Regions from separate parts of the Turicibacter bilis genome, predicted to be linked through region 2. Evidence: a T-box and tRNA genes for the amino acid it is inferred to sense, from the RefSeq annotation. Region 2 holds a T-box; the other regions hold tRNA genes.
What was found. The T-box of region 2 lies ahead of J0J69_RS12965 (glycine--tRNA ligase). A T-box ahead of a tRNA ligase gene usually reads a tRNA of that ligase, here a tRNA-Gly.
Positions count from the first base shown of each region.

Region 1: it encodes a tRNA-Gly, which carries the amino acid that the T-box ahead of J0J69_RS12965 (glycine--tRNA ligase) is inferred to sense. The anticodon was not compared.
Region 3: it encodes a tRNA-Gly, which carries the amino acid that the T-box ahead of J0J69_RS12965 (glycine--tRNA ligase) is inferred to sense. The anticodon was not compared.

Region 1 covers NZ_CP071249.1:1,055,820-1,060,926, reverse strand. Annotated here, with positions in the region: tRNA gene J0J69_RS05085 (tRNA-Glu) at 408-484, shown strand; tRNA gene J0J69_RS05080 (tRNA-Val) at 491-566, shown strand; tRNA gene J0J69_RS05075 (tRNA-Thr) at 580-655, shown strand; tRNA gene J0J69_RS05070 (tRNA-Tyr) at 659-743, shown strand; tRNA gene J0J69_RS05065 (tRNA-Gln) at 753-827, shown strand; tRNA gene J0J69_RS05060 (tRNA-Lys) at 833-908, shown strand; tRNA gene J0J69_RS05055 (tRNA-Leu) at 948-1,036, shown strand; rRNA gene rrf (5S ribosomal RNA) at 1,046-1,154, shown strand; tRNA gene J0J69_RS05045 (tRNA-Asn) at 1,161-1,237, shown strand; tRNA gene J0J69_RS05040 (tRNA-Pro) at 1,245-1,321, shown strand; tRNA gene J0J69_RS05035 (tRNA-Ala) at 1,338-1,413, shown strand; tRNA gene J0J69_RS05030 (tRNA-Met) at 1,440-1,516, shown strand; tRNA gene J0J69_RS05025 (tRNA-Ser) at 1,536-1,628, shown strand; tRNA gene J0J69_RS05020 (tRNA-Met) at 1,650-1,725, shown strand; tRNA gene J0J69_RS05015 (tRNA-Asp) at 1,729-1,804, shown strand; tRNA gene J0J69_RS05010 (tRNA-Phe) at 1,815-1,890, shown strand; tRNA gene J0J69_RS05005 (tRNA-Val) at 1,897-1,972, shown strand; tRNA gene J0J69_RS05000 (tRNA-Thr) at 1,986-2,061, shown strand; tRNA gene J0J69_RS04995 (tRNA-Tyr) at 2,065-2,149, shown strand; tRNA gene J0J69_RS04990 (tRNA-Gln) at 2,159-2,233, shown strand; tRNA gene J0J69_RS04985 (tRNA-Lys) at 2,239-2,314, shown strand; tRNA gene J0J69_RS04980 (tRNA-Leu) at 2,354-2,442, shown strand; rRNA gene rrf (5S ribosomal RNA) at 2,452-2,560, shown strand; tRNA gene J0J69_RS04970 (tRNA-Asn) at 2,567-2,643, shown strand; tRNA gene J0J69_RS04965 (tRNA-Glu) at 2,657-2,733, shown strand; tRNA gene J0J69_RS04960 (tRNA-Val) at 2,740-2,815, shown strand; tRNA gene J0J69_RS04955 (tRNA-Thr) at 2,829-2,904, shown strand; tRNA gene J0J69_RS04950 (tRNA-Trp) at 2,919-2,992, shown strand; tRNA gene J0J69_RS04945 (tRNA-His) at 2,995-3,070, shown strand; tRNA gene J0J69_RS04940 (tRNA-Gly) at 3,075-3,148, shown strand; gene J0J69_RS04935 (CoA-disulfide reductase) at 3,248-4,582, shown strand; gene J0J69_RS04930 (hypothetical protein) at 4,671-4,991, shown strand.
Region 2 covers NZ_CP071249.1:2,694,096-2,699,202, reverse strand. Annotated here, with positions in the region: gene dnaG (DNA primase) at 1-570, opposite strand, end outside; gene J0J69_RS12965 (glycine--tRNA ligase) at 634-2,007, opposite strand; T-box leader at 2,086-2,263, opposite strand; gene recO (DNA repair protein RecO) at 2,478-3,218, opposite strand; gene J0J69_RS12955 (YqzL family protein) at 3,220-3,378, opposite strand; gene era (GTPase Era) at 3,491-4,399, opposite strand; gene cdd (cytidine deaminase) at 4,399-4,803, opposite strand; gene J0J69_RS12940 (diacylglycerol kinase family protein) at 4,818-5,107, opposite strand, start outside.
Region 3 covers NZ_CP071249.1:2,453,161-2,458,267, reverse strand. Annotated here, with positions in the region: gene J0J69_RS11890 (carbohydrate ABC transporter permease) at 1-624, opposite strand, end outside; gene J0J69_RS11885 (DUF1189 family protein) at 797-1,588, opposite strand; tRNA gene J0J69_RS11880 (tRNA-Leu) at 1,863-1,951, opposite strand; tRNA gene J0J69_RS11875 (tRNA-Cys) at 1,972-2,045, opposite strand; tRNA gene J0J69_RS11870 (tRNA-Gly) at 2,051-2,124, opposite strand; tRNA gene J0J69_RS11865 (tRNA-His) at 2,135-2,210, opposite strand; tRNA gene J0J69_RS11860 (tRNA-Trp) at 2,224-2,297, opposite strand; tRNA gene J0J69_RS11855 (tRNA-Thr) at 2,305-2,380, opposite strand; tRNA gene J0J69_RS11850 (tRNA-Leu) at 2,554-2,642, opposite strand; tRNA gene J0J69_RS11845 (tRNA-Cys) at 2,663-2,736, opposite strand; tRNA gene J0J69_RS11840 (tRNA-Gly) at 2,742-2,815, opposite strand; tRNA gene J0J69_RS11835 (tRNA-His) at 2,826-2,901, opposite strand; tRNA gene J0J69_RS11830 (tRNA-Thr) at 2,907-2,982, opposite strand; tRNA gene J0J69_RS11825 (tRNA-Val) at 2,996-3,071, opposite strand; tRNA gene J0J69_RS11820 (tRNA-Glu) at 3,078-3,154, opposite strand; tRNA gene J0J69_RS11815 (tRNA-Asn) at 3,168-3,244, opposite strand; rRNA gene rrf (5S ribosomal RNA) at 3,257-3,365, opposite strand; rRNA gene J0J69_RS11805 (23S ribosomal RNA) at 3,418-5,107, opposite strand, start outside.

The DNA of each region.
Region 1 (5,107 bases), 1.1 Mb from region 2:
ATAAGATATCATTTATGAAGTTTACTTGATGCTTTTTTTATTTTAACGTATCTAAAAGACGAGGCTTTTTAGAAAATTATTTATTAATCATATTAAATAAATTTCGATTCAAATACATCATTTTGTTGTTTGGATAACGGTAAACATAATACTTTAATTTGGTATAATTATGGTAGTCAGCTCAAATTTAATATACTGTTGGAAAGTAAGGATATTCTTTTACTGATGATAGAACAAATTATTATATAAAAAATAAAAAAAGCCATTGACATAGATAGATGGGCATGATAAACTAATTGAGTGCTGATTTTTAGGATAACAAACCTAAAGATGTCAAAAAAAATAAAAAAAGTGTTTGACATAAAATGACAAACATGGTAAACTAAAGAAGTCGAATTAAGGGAACAGGCCCGTTGGTGAAGCGGTTTAACACACATGCCTTTCACGCATGCATACACGGGTTCGAATCCCGTACGGGTCACCATTAAGTGGAGGATTAGCTCAGCTGGGAGAGCATCTGCCTTACAAGCAGAGGGTCGGCGGTTCGAGCCCGTCATCCTCCACCATAATTAAATAAATGCCGGAATAGCTCAATTGGTAGAGCAACTGACTTGTAATCAGTAGGTTGCGGGTTCAAGTCCTGCTTCCGGCACCAGCTGGTGGGGTAGCGAAGTGGCTAAACGCGGCGGACTGTAAATCCGCTCTCTCCGAGTTCGGCGGTTCGAATCCGTCCCCCACCACCACTTTAATCATGGGCTATAGCCAAGCGGTAAGGCAACGGACTTTGACTCCGTCATGCGCTGGTTCGAATCCAGCTAGCCCAGCCAATGATGTCCTGCTAGCTCAGTTGGTAGAGCATCTGACTTTTAATCAGAGGGTCAGAGGTTCGAGTCCTCTGCAGGACACCATTTTCAAAAAATAGGCGCGTGCCTTGAAATAAACGAAATGCCTGGGTGGCGGAACTGGTAGACGCACAGGACTTAAAATCCTGCGGGTGGTGACACCCGTGCCGGTTCGATTCCGGCCCTAGGCACCAATTAAATAGTCTAGTGATGATGGCAAGGAGGTCACACCTGTTCCCATACCGAACACAGAAGTTAAGCTCCTTAGCGCCGAGGGTAGTACGCAAGTGCGAGAGTAGGACGTCGCTAGGCAAAAATGCCTCAATAGCTCAGTTGGTTAGAGCACTTGACTGTTAATCAAGGGGTCCTAGGTTCGAGTCCTAGTTGGGGCGCCATAAAACTCGGGAAGTGGCTCAGCTTGGTAGAGCACCTGGTTTGGGACCAGGGGGTCGCAGGTTCGAATCCTGTCTTCCCGACCATTAAATAAATACCCATGGGGACTTAGCTCAGCTGGGAGAGCGCCTGCCTTGCACGCAGGAGGTCAGGGGTTCGATCCCCCTAGTCTCCACCAATTAAATATTAGCAAATACAATAAATGGCGGAGTAGCTCAACTGGCTAGAGCGTACGGTTCATACCCGTGAGGTTGGGGGTTCGAGTCCCTCCTCCGCTACCAAAGAGAATATGGATAAAATGGAGGAATACCCAAGTCCGGCTGAAGGGATCGGTCTTGAAAACCGACAGGGCGTGAAAGCGTCGCGGGGGTTCGAATCCCTCTTCCTCCGCCATATTAAATTTAAATATAACATCGCGGGGTGGAGCAGTTGGTAGCTCGTCGGGCTCATAACCCGAAGGTCGCAGGTTCAAGTCCTGTCCCCGCAACCAAAAGGTCCAGTGGTGTAGCGGTTAACATGCCTGCCTGTCACGCAGGAGATCGCGGGTTCGATTCCCGTCTGGACCGCCATTTTAAAAAAGGCTTGGTAGCTCAGTCGGTAGAGCAAAGGACTGAAAATCCTTGTGTCGGCGGTTCGATTCCGTCCCAAGCCACCATTAAGTGGAGGATTAGCTCAGCTGGGAGAGCATCTGCCTTACAAGCAGAGGGTCGGCGGTTCGAGCCCGTCATCCTCCACCATAATTAAATAAATGCCGGAATAGCTCAATTGGTAGAGCAACTGACTTGTAATCAGTAGGTTGCGGGTTCAAGTCCTGCTTCCGGCACCAGCTGGTGGGGTAGCGAAGTGGCTAAACGCGGCGGACTGTAAATCCGCTCTCTCCGAGTTCGGCGGTTCGAATCCGTCCCCCACCACCACTTTAATCATGGGCTATAGCCAAGCGGTAAGGCAACGGACTTTGACTCCGTCATGCGCTGGTTCGAATCCAGCTAGCCCAGCCAATGATGTCCTGCTAGCTCAGTTGGTAGAGCATCTGACTTTTAATCAGAGGGTCAGAGGTTCGAGTCCTCTGCAGGACACCATTTTCAAAAAATAGGCGCGTGCCTTGAAATAAACGAAATGCCTGGGTGGCGGAACTGGTAGACGCACAGGACTTAAAATCCTGCGGGTGGTGACACCCGTGCCGGTTCGATTCCGGCCCTAGGCACCAATTAAATAGTCTAGTGATGATGGCAAGGAGGTCACACCTGTTCCCATACCGAACACAGAAGTTAAGCTCCTTAGCGCCGAGGGTAGTACGCAAGTGCGAGAGTAGGACGTCGCTAGGCAAAAATGCCTCAATAGCTCAGTTGGTTAGAGCACTTGACTGTTAATCAAGGGGTCCTAGGTTCGAGTCCTAGTTGGGGCGCCATTAATTACTTAATGGCCCGTTGGTGAAGCGGTTTAACACACATGCCTTTCACGCATGCATACACGGGTTCGAATCCCGTACGGGTCACCATTAAGTGGAGGATTAGCTCAGCTGGGAGAGCATCTGCCTTACAAGCAGAGGGTCGGCGGTTCGAGCCCGTCATCCTCCACCATAATTAAATAAATGCCGGAATAGCTCAATTGGTAGAGCAACTGACTTGTAATCAGTAGGTTGCGGGTTCAAGTCCTGCTTCCGGCACCATTAATTAAATAATTAGGGGTGTAGTTTAACGGTAGAACAGCGGTCTCCAAAACCGTTAGTGTGGGTTCGATTCCTGCCACCCCTGCCATGGCGATTGTGGCGAAGTGGTTAACGCATCGGATTGTGGCTCCGACATTCGTGGGTTCGATTCCCATCAGTCGCCCCAATACGCGGGTGTAGTTTAATGGTAGAACTTCAGCCTTCCAAGCTGACTGTGAGAGTTCGATTCTCTTCACCCGCTCCAATATGATTATTAACATCCTTCGGGGTGTTTTTTTTTGCTACATTTCATATGGATAGATTATAAGCTATGATGAAATTTTCTAACCTAAGGAGGTTTATTATGAAAGTCATTATTGTAGGTGGTGTTGCTGCAGGAATGAGTGCAGCAGCTAAATTAAAACGTGCTAATAAAGAAGCACAAATCACAGTATATGAAAAGTCTAGACATGTTTCTTTTGGTGCATGTGGTTTACCGTATTTTGTTGGAAACTTCTTTGAAGATTCACAAAAGATGATTGCTAGAACGGTTGAACAATTTAATGCATCTGGAATTACAGTTAATATTGAACATGAAGTACTTAATGTGGATACCGATAATAAATGTATCACGGTTAAAAATTTATTAACTGGTGAGACATTCACAGATACATATGATAAGTTAATGATTGCTACTGGTGCTAGTGCCATTATTCCTCCAATCAAAAATGTCGATTTAAAACATGTGTATACGTTAAAGAGCATGGAGGATGGAGAAGCTTTAAAACATGCTATGCAAAATGAGGCATTAAAACGTGTAGCAATTGTTGGAGCGGGGTTTATTGGATTAGAAGTAGTCGAAGCTGCTAAACAATACGGAAAAGAGGTTCATGTTTTCCAATTAAATGATCGTGTTTTAGTGGATACATTTGATAAAGAAATTACAGATTTATTAGAAGAAGAGTTACGTGCACATGATGTTCACTTACATTTATCACAAACGGTTACTGAGTTAGTCGGAGATGAGGCAGTCACTCAAATTAAAACAAATGATGAAACATTTGACGTTGATATTGTTGTTTTAACGGCTGGTGTTCGTCCAAATACTAGCTTCTTAAAAGGTACTGGAATTGAGATGTTACGTAATGGTGCTTTAGTCATTGATCATGAAGGTCGTACTTCTATTGAAGATATTTATGCTGCGGGTGATTGTGCAAGTATTAATCATATTTTAAAATCTGAACCTGCATATATTCCTTTAGCCACTGTCGCAAATAAGATGGGACGTATTATTGGTGAAAACTTAGCAGGTGCTCATCATACGTTCAACGGATCTTTAGCTTCAGCTTGTTTAAAAGTTATGAATTTAGAGGCTGGGCGTACAGGATTATCTGAACAAGAAGCGATTAATCTAGGAATTAATTATAAAACTGTATTCATTACAGATATGAATCAAACGTCTTATTATCCAGGGCAATCAAAAATTAATGTTAAATTAATTTATAATGCTGACACAAAAGTTATCTTAGGTGGACAAATTGTTGGGCGTAAAGATGCTGTTCAACGTGTTAACGTTTTAGCTACAGCTATTTTTGCTGGTTTAACCACTGATCAATTAGCGATGTTAGATTTATGCTATGCACCACCATTCGCAAGAACATGGGATGTTTTAAATATTGCAGGTAGCGTGGCAAAATAATTTAAAAGGGGTGATTCGTGAGAACGCCCCTTTTTTGTGTCGTTTTTTAGTCTTTTTAATATAATAGTTAGTAGGAGGAGGGATTATTATGGAAAAGAATAATATTACTCCTATTAGTTGTTATGGTGATTCTTTAGTTTATGAAGAACTTAATAAGGAAGAGTTAAAGGAAGCTGGCGTTGTGATTGATTATGTGGGTGATGAGGTTGTAGATTGTGATATATATAAAGATTATGATAATAAGAAACGTAGATGGTGGTTTAAGTATTTAATGTTTCTTTTTCTAGTTCTTTCTTTTTTAATGATTGTTGTGATAGGAAGTATACGTCTTTCAACGAAGGATCATGATTTTATGGAACAGCTACAAGGGGTATATATGGTAAATGAAGGTTCTAAAAATGGTGTCTAGTCTTTGACTGGTCACCTTTTTTAGATTTTGTCGGAATATGTATGTATATATAGGTGCGGAGATTGTTGCTTTTCGTGATATAATGAAGAAAAGTGTGAGTTAAAGGAGTGAAAATT
Region 2 (5,107 bases):
ATTAAGTAAACCTAATTTCATCGCCACATCTAACGAATATCGATTATTAGCTAACGTTTTAACTAAAGCGTCCGAATAAGATGGAGCTAACCCGATTCCAAACTTCGCAATCGTTTCATCACTCATCCCACGATTATGAAGATAATCTAATGCCACTTTTCCTTCTTTTGTGTGATTTAAATAATAGTGATAAAATCCTTTAGCAAACTCTAAAATATCAAATTCATTTTTAAACTTAGCGTCTTGAATCGATTCATCTGATGGTAGAACAATGTTCGTTTCAATCCCCGCACGCTTGGCTAATTTTAAGATAGCTTGTGGATATGAAATAGCTTCAAGTGAAGAGACGAACGAAACGACGTTTCCTCCTTCTCCACAACCAAAGCACTTATAGATTCCTTTATCTGGTGACACGACAAAAGAGGGGGTATTTTCCCCATGGAAAGGACATAAACCTTTATAATTCTTCCCAGCTTTACTCAATTGTACATAGTCACTAATGACATCAACGATATCACTTTTTTCTACGACTTCATCAAATAATTCTTGTGGAATTCGACCCTTTCCCATCGTGTTCACCCTCTCTCCTATAATGTCTTAATTTTAAAATTTTAAAGCAACTTTATGTAGAAATTAAAATTGAATTTTTGAAGTAATGTACTCAACTAATTCATCGATTGCTACACGTTCTTGTTCCATTGTATCACGATGACGAACTGTTACTTTTTTATCTTCTAATGAATCATAGTCGAATGTGACACAGAATGGTGTTCCAATTGCATCTTGACGACGATAACGTTTACCGATTGTTCCCGCTTCATCATAATCAACCATCATATGTTTAGATAATTCTGCAAACACTTCTAATGATTGTTCATTCAATTTCTTAACTAATGGTAAGACCGCCACTTTGTAAGGAGCTAAAGCTGGGTGGAATTTTAAAACTTCACGTGTTTCTCCATTTTCTAACGTTTCTTCTTCATAAGCATCAATTAAGAACGCTAATGTCACACGGTCTGCTCCTACTGATGGTTCAATACAGTATGGTACATATTTTTCATTTGTTGTTGGATCTTGATATTCGAAGTTTGCTCCTGATTCTTTCATATGTGCTTTTAAGTCGAAGTCAGTACGGTTGGCAACTCCCCATAACTCTCCCCAACCAAATGGGAAACGGTACTCGATATCTGATGTTCCGTTACTGTAGTGACTTAATTCTTCTGGTGAATGTTCACGTTGACGAATATGTTCTGGATTCATTCCTAAATTTACCAACCAATTCCAGCAATATTGTTTCCAGAACTCATACCATTGTCCATCTTCACCTGGTTTACAGAAGAATTCTAATTCCATTTGTTCGAATTCACGTGTACGGAATGTAAAGTTTCCTGGTGTAATTTCGTTACGGAATGATTTCCCGATTTGTCCAATTCCAAATGGAATTTTTTTACGGCTAGTACGTTGAACATTTTTGAAATTAACGAAGATTCCTTGTGCTGTTTCTGGACGTAAATAAACAGCTGATTTATCGTCTGAAACAACTCCCATGTGTGTTTTAAACATTAATTCAAATTGACGAATATCTGTAAAGTCATGAGCTCCACAGTCTGGACATGCAATATTGTGCTCACGAATATAAGCCATCATTTGCTCTTCTGTCCATCCATCAGCTACGATATCGTCTCCATGATCTTCGATTAATTTATCTGCACGGTGACGACTCTTACATGCTTTACAGTCCATTAAAGGATCACTAAATCCTCCAACGTGCCCTGATGCAACCCAAGTTTGAGGATTCATTAAGATGGCACTATCTAACCCCACATTATATGGTGACTCTTGGATAAATTTTTTCCACCAAGCTTTTTTCACGTTATTTTTTAATTCCACACCTAACGGCCCATAATCCCAAGTATTTGCTAATCCTCCATAAATTTCGCTTCCTTGGTAAACGAATCCTTGTGTTTTACACATATTTACGATTTTTTCCATTGTTACTTGACTCATTTTAACGCTCCTTCACTTAACAAAATTCTGGTCTCGTGAACATAGAGAAAATAAAAACTCCCATACCTATGCCACGAGCATAGGGACGAGAGTTATTCCCGCGGTTCCACCCTATTTGTAAAATCCTATGATTTTACCACTTTGTTAACTATGCTCAAAAGTTCCCTTCCTTAAGACCTTGAAATCTGGCTCCCACCTTCCCAGACTCGCTGCCATTCAAATGTTCAAAAGTACTACTCTTCGTCTTCACATAAATATTGCATTATACTACTACCATTATAGTATATCAATAGTTAAAAGACAATATACAAAAATACGAAAAACGACGGCAAAAAAACAATAATTACAACTAATAATCACACATTTATTAAAATTCATACATAAAGATAATTTATACAACATGACTCTTTCTACTTTCTATTATGCTTTTCAAATATAAAGTAGAAAAAGAAGAGCAAATTCGCTCTTCTTTAAATTTCTTTCATAAATTTCTTAGTCTGAAGATGTAAACCAGCATATGAATCATAATAGGCATCTAAAAATTGCTCAATTGGTTTCAACAATTCTTCTTCTAATTCAACCTCAGGTAAATGATTAATATCAACCTTATACAGTGCACGAACAATTGGAATAAGGGGAGCATCAATTAAAATAGGTTCCGCTGGGTGATAACACTTAGCACAAACTAATCCTCCTTGGCGTACACTCAGTGTTGCGATATGTTCTGTACTTCTACACACAGCACAGCAATCCATTACAGGTTCAATGCCAATAATAGGCATCATTTTAAGTTGAAAAATTAAACTTAATAAATAAGCTGAATAACCTTGTTCAGCTGCATCTAAGAAATTTTTCAACATACGATAAACATACGAACTGTACTCAGATTCAGCCATCCCTTTTAAAATTAATTCAATCATAAAATAAAAATAAGCTATATTTTCATAATCTAACTTTACATTTAAATAATAATCAATAACGTCTCCACTATAAACATAATATAGATCGCTATTGGCATTTGTTGAGGGCTTTAAATTAAAACGTGCACAAGTCAATGGCTGGACGAGTGCACTTTTTTTTGTATTAACTTTATTGGCGTTTTGTACAAAAACGCCAATAACCCCCTGATTCTCCGTCAGAACTTTAACAATTTTATGGTGTTCTCCATAGTTAAAGCTCTTCAATATAATTCCTTCAACATCAATTGCCACGCTACTCCTCCTCTGTAACTTTAGCAGGCTTTACATTAGCAATCTCTTCTGAGAACTCAGTATTTATATTGTCTATCGCTAACTTATCTGATTCTTTCATTAACAAATAGTGATCAATTTTTCCTGTACGTTTAAAGATTTCCCATTCTAGACTATTCATGTATGATCCCTTCTTACTAGCTACGCTATTATTTTTAGCCCCTATACATTAGTATGGCTAAGAAGAGAAAATCTATGATAATTCCAATTTAATTTTGTCTTAAAAAGTCGAATTAGTATTCTTTTTCACTATATCCAAAGTCATTTAGATATAATTTTTTATTACGCCAATCTTTTTGAACTTTTACCCATAATTCTAAGTAGATTTTTGTTCCTAATAATTTAACGATATCTTTACGAGCTAATGTCCCGATGTCTTTTAACATCTTTCCACCTTTACCAATTAGGATTCCTTTTTGAGATGGACGCTCTACAACAATCGTTGCCATCACATCAATGACATTTTTCCCATCTACTTTTTCAATTTTATCAATAACAACAGCTACTGAATGTGGCACTTCTTCATGTGTTAAATGCAATACTTTCTCACGAATTAATTCTGAAATAATGAAACGTTCTGGATGATCCGTAATATGATCTGATGGGTAGAATTGTGGTCCTTCTGGCAACTCTTCTTTGATAACAGAAAGTAAAGTATCGATATTTTCTCCTGTCATCGCTGAAATTGGAATAATACCCGCAAAGTCATGCTGATCACGGAAAGTCGCAATCACTGTTAATAATTCTTCTTTTGTAATTAAATCAATTTTATTGATCACTAAGAAGACTGGTTGTTTAACTGATTTTAAATGCTCTAAAATGAATTGATCTCCGCGACCTAACTTTTCAGTGGCATTTACCATGAACATAACGGCATCGACTTCATTTAATGTTCCAATTGCTAAATCAGTCATGAATTTACCTAACTCATGCTTCGGTTTATGGATTCCTGGTGTATCGATAAAAATCGTTTGCGAATCGTGATCCGTAATAACCCCTTGAATTTTATTTCGTGTCGTTTGTGGTTTATCACTCATAATAGCAATTTTTTTTCCTAAAACTTTGTTTAAGAATGTTGATTTTCCAACATTAGGACGCCCAATGATAGAGACAAACCCTGATTTAAATGCTTCGTTAGTCATTATAGATCCTCCGATGTGAATGAATATGGTAATAATTCTGCGACTGTGTATGTTTTTACTTCATCTTTGTTACTTAATAAAATAACTTGTGCATCTTGTGGCATTAACTCACTAATCACTTGACGACAAGCTCCACATGGTGAAATTGGACGATCCGTATTAGCAACAACAGCAATCGCTTCAATATCGTCGCGACGATAACCTTTTGTAAAAGCTGTAAATAAAGCAGAACGCTCTGCACAATTTGTTAATCCAAATGAAGCATTTTCAACGTTTGCTCCATTAATAATATTTCCATCTTTTAATTTTAAAGCCGCTCCTACTGGAAATTTAGAATAAGGCACATAAGCATTTTGATAAGCTTCTTTTGCTGCTGCGATTAAGTCTGCATACATTTCTTTCATAAACTCTTCACCTACTATTTAAATATATATGGAAGAAAGATAATTCCTCCGATAATTGTCGCAAAAATAGCTGCGACAAGAACCGCTCCTGCGGCAACATCCTTTGCAATTTTAGCATAAATATGATACTCAGATGTCACTAAATCAACCGTTCTCTCAATAGCGGTATTCACCATTTCCAAACAGATGACTTGTGCACTGATGAGTAGAATAATTAGAAGCTCTACTTTACTAATACCAAAAGAAAGGCCACTTAAAACAGCAGCCAAAGCTGCTGTATAGTGGACCTTTATATTACGCCCTA
Region 3 (5,107 bases), 240 kb from region 2:
AGATGAACCGACTTCTCCACCCATTGAAAATAAATATAAGAAGTTATCCAATCCAACCCAATTCACTAAATTTGATGGCGGTAAATGTGACTTGTTATAATTTGTAAACCCAACTAAGAAGGCGAAAATAATTGGCATAAATGAGAACAAAATTAACATTAAACTTGATGGAATAATAACAATATACTCAAACGCATGTTCCCATGTATGCGCAAACCATTCTCGACTACCAAGTACTTCACCTGTTTCATTAAATTGATTAGCCGTTTTATACGCATCTTTAATATTGATATACCAAATAATACCGAATACACATAAAATCAAAATAGCAATAATCCCTTCAATTAAAAGAATAATTGAATGATCGCCTGGTGTTAACCCATTCTCGGTTAACATCGAAGATTGAGTTCCTAACGTGATTGCCCCCCAAATTCCTTTTACAAAGAATCCAGCCTCACGAAATGAAAATGTACCTGAAAAATAATTTCCTGATACCAATTCAATTCCAATGAGTAACACTTGGAATACAAAGAAGAACGCACCTTTTAACCATTGCTTATTATAGGCTTGACCTGCCCCCCATACAATAGTAGATAATACTGCTGCCAATTTTGGTTTTTTCATTTTCTCCACCTGCCTATTTCTTGATTTATAAGTCGCACCTTATGAAAACTCTTCCCCTCACAATAATTAAATCGCTTTCAAAGTGCTATACATATATAATACATGGCAATTATAGTAAAATAAAGTGTGTAAGTGGTTACACATATGCGTTTTTTTCATAAAAAAAACAAGGCTAGTTGCCTTGTTCTTGATTTCCGACTAAATATGGAATGACTCGACGTCTATAGACAAAGTAAGCTACAAGTGGTGCACCAATATTATAAATGAGCATTGTCAAACCTACATTGAACATTCCTACAACTAAAGCCATCACACATGGGAATGTTGATGAATAAATCACAATATTTAAAACTTCCTTATATGATAAGAAACTCGTATGCCCAAACTTCAATAACATCGATAAAGCAGCCACTACGAACGTAAAGACAAACGTTGATAACACACCTGTCTGATAAGCCCCTAACACAAATGGCACAACAAACATTGGCTTAATTGAAGAAGCTACACGACCAAAAACATCCTCATAACTCGCATCATCAAAATTTACTCCTTCAAAATAAGAATAACCAACTTCATATTGTCTATCTTGTTCAACAAAAACTAGATGATCCTGATTGAAAACAACACCATTATTTACTTCATTTACATCTCCGTTAAATAACACCTTAACCCCATTACTCAAATTAATCTCAGCAAATTCAGAACATGTCAACGTACCACTTTGCACACCACATCCCACTGGAAGAGAATCCACAAAACGATCTTGATCCGTTTCTGTTAACTGCCAAATCTTTTGGTCCCAACGATACGGCGCATCACCAATTAAAATAAATGCAAATGGCGTCATCTGCATAAAAGATAAAATAATTAAAAATAACAAACTAATTAAAATCGGTGTTTTTCTTAGAGCAAATACTGCATCAATTGAATACGTCGTCTCTAACATCAACTTTAACCTTTTCATATCACACACACCCATCCTATAATCTCAAAATCCTCGTACAACAAAATATACCTACTAGAATTTTTATTATAATCTAGTCCATCAACTAAGAATTATAACAGAGTTTTCAAGTAAAGTATAAAATATTACACTATCTTCCCTAATCTGCAGAAATATTATATCAAGTATTAGAAAACACAACCATATGTAATCGTTATCACATTAATCTAATAAAAAAAGTATCCTTTGGATACTAGAAATAAAAAAAGAGTATTACTACTCATTATAACAAAATTGGTGCCTAGGGCCGGAATCGAACCGGCACGGGTGTCACCACCCGCAGGATTTTAAGTCCTGTGCGTCTACCAGTTCCGCCACCCAGGCACATCATTCATTAAATTATTTGGAGGCGCCAATCGGATTTGAACCGATGATCAGGGAGTTGCAGTCCCATGCCTTACCACTTGGCTATGGCGCCTTGTATGGAGCGGGTGAAGAGAATCGAACTCTCACAGTCAGCTTGGAAGGCTGAAGTTCTACCATTAAACTACACCCGCTTATTATTAATGGGGCGACTGATGGGAATCGAACCCACGAGTGTCGGAGCCACAATCCGATGCGTTAACCACTTCGCCACAATCGCCATTTAAACTCGTTGGCAGGGGTGGCAGGAATCGAACCCACACTAACGGTTTTGGAGACCGCTGTTCTACCGTTAAACTACACCCCTATTTATCTGGTGCCGGAAGCAGGACTTGAACCCGCAACCTACTGATTACAAGTCAGTTGCTCTACCAATTGAGCTATTCCGGCAAAATGTATCATTTTGATACATAAATTATTATATATCAACATAAATAAAATTGCAATAATAAATTTCTTTATATTTTTATATCTAATACGTATGGTACCTTACTTTATATCATATATAAGCAAACTTCATTTATGACATAAAAAAAAGAGTTATTTACTCATTATAATAAAATTGGTGCCTAGGGCCGGAATCGAACCGGCACGGGTGTCACCACCCGCAGGATTTTAAGTCCTGTGCGTCTACCAGTTCCGCCACCCAGGCACATCATTCATTAAATTATTTGGAGGCGCCAATCGGATTTGAACCGATGATCAGGGAGTTGCAGTCCCATGCCTTACCACTTGGCTATGGCGCCTTGTATGGAGCGGGTGAAGAGAATCGAACTCTCACAGTCAGCTTGGAAGGCTGAAGTTCTACCATTAAACTACACCCGCTTATTATTAATGGGGCGACTGATGGGAATCGAACCCACGAGTGTCGGAGCCACAATCCGATGCGTTAACCACTTCGCCACAATCGCCATACTGGTGCCGGAAGCAGGACTTGAACCCGCAACCTACTGATTACAAGTCAGTTGCTCTACCAATTGAGCTATTCCGGCAGTTATTTAATTATGGTGGAGGATGACGGGCTCGAACCGCCGACCCTCTGCTTGTAAGGCAGATGCTCTCCCAGCTGAGCTAATCCTCCACTTAATGGTGACCCGTACGGGATTCGAACCCGTGTATGCATGCGTGAAAGGCATGTGTGTTAAACCGCTTCACCAACGGGCCATTAAGTAATTAATGGCGCCCCAACTAGGACTCGAACCTAGGACCCCTTGATTAACAGTCAAGTGCTCTAACCAACTGAGCTATTGAGGCAGGTTTATTTTGGCCCAGCGACGTCCTACTCTCGCACTTGCGTACTACCCTCGGCGCTAAGGAGCTTAACTTCTGTGTTCGGTATGGGAACAGGTGTGCCCTCCTTGCCATCATCACTAGACCATTGAAAGATGTTGTTAATCTTCCAAAACTAGATATCTTCTTCAGTTTCTTTGGTTAAGTCCTCGATCGATTAGTATCAGTCCGCTCCATGTGTCACCACACTTCCACTCCTGACCTATCAACCTCGTCGTCTTCAAGGGATCTTACTTCTTTCGAATGGGAAATCTCATCTTGAGGGGGGCTTCACGCTTAGATGCTTTCAGCGTTTATCCCGTCCACACGTAGCTACCCAGCTATGCTCCTGGCAGAACAACTGGTACACCAGCGGTGTGTCCATCCCGGTCCTCTCGTACTAAGGACAGCTCCTCTCAAATTTCCTACGCCCACGACGGATAGGGACCGAACTGTCTCACGACGTTCTGAACCCAGCTCGCGTACCGCTTTAATGGGCGAACAGCCCAACCCTTGGGACCGACTACAGCCCCAGGATGCGATGAGCCGACATCGAGGTGCCAAACCTCCCCGTCGATGTGAACTCTTGGGGGAGATCAGCCTGTTATCCCCGGGGTAGCTTTTATCCGTTGAGCGACGGCCCTTCCATTCGGTACCGCCGGATCACTAAGCCCGACTTTCGTCCCTGCTCGACTTGTAGGTCTCGCAGTCAAGCTCCCTTCTGCCTTTACACTCTTCGAATGATTTCCAACCATTCTGAGGGAACCTTTGGGCGCCTCCGTTACTCTTTGGGAGGCGACCGCCCCAGTCAAACTGCCCACCTGACACTGTTCCCTGACCCGATAAGGGCCACGGGTTAGAACCCCAGTGACACAAGGGTAGTATCCCAACAGCGACTCCACCAAGACTGGCGTCCTGGTTTCTTCGTCTCCTACCTATCCTGTACATGTGCCACCAGTGCTCAATATCAAGCTACAGTAAAGCTCCACGGGGTCTTTCCGTCCTGTCGCGGGTAACCTGCATCTTCACAGGTACTATGATTTCACCGAGTCTCTTGTTGAGACAGCGCCCAGATCGTTACGCCTTTCGTGCGGGTCGGAACTTACCCGACAAGGAATTTCGCTACCTTAGGACCGTTATAGTTACGGCCGCCGTTTACTGGGGCTTCAATTCAAAGCTTCGCTTGCGCTAACCTCTCCTCTTAACCTTCCAGCACCGGGCAGGCGTCAGCCCCTATACATCACCTTGCGGTTTAGCAGAGACCTGTGTTTTTGATAAACAGTCGCCTGGGCCTATTCACTGCGGCTTGCTTTCACAAGCACCCCTTCTCCCGAAGTTACGGGGTCATTTTGCCGAGTTCCTTAACAAGAGTTCTCTCGCTCATCTTAGGATTCTCTCCTCGCCTACCTGTGTCGGTTATCGGTACGGGCACTTATTAAATTAACCCTAGAAGCTTTTCTTGGAAGCGTGACGTCAGTTGACTTCGCCATTCGGCTTCGGCATCACAGCTCAATGTTATGCCATGCGGATTTGCCTACATGACCACCTCACTGCTTACACGTGAATCCAATCACACGCTCAACTTAGCCTTCTCCGTCACTCCATCAGTTTAATAAGTGGTACAGGAATATCAACCTGTTGTCCATCGGCTACGCCTTTCGGCCTCACCTTAGGTCCCGACTTACCCAGGGCGGACGAGCCTTCCCCTGGAAACCTTAGGCTTTCGATGGATAGGATTCTCACCTATCTTTCGCTACTCACACCGGCATTCTCACTTCTAACCGCTCCACAGCTCCTTCCGGTACTGCTTCACCGCTGTTAGAACGCTCTCCTACCACTGACTCTAAA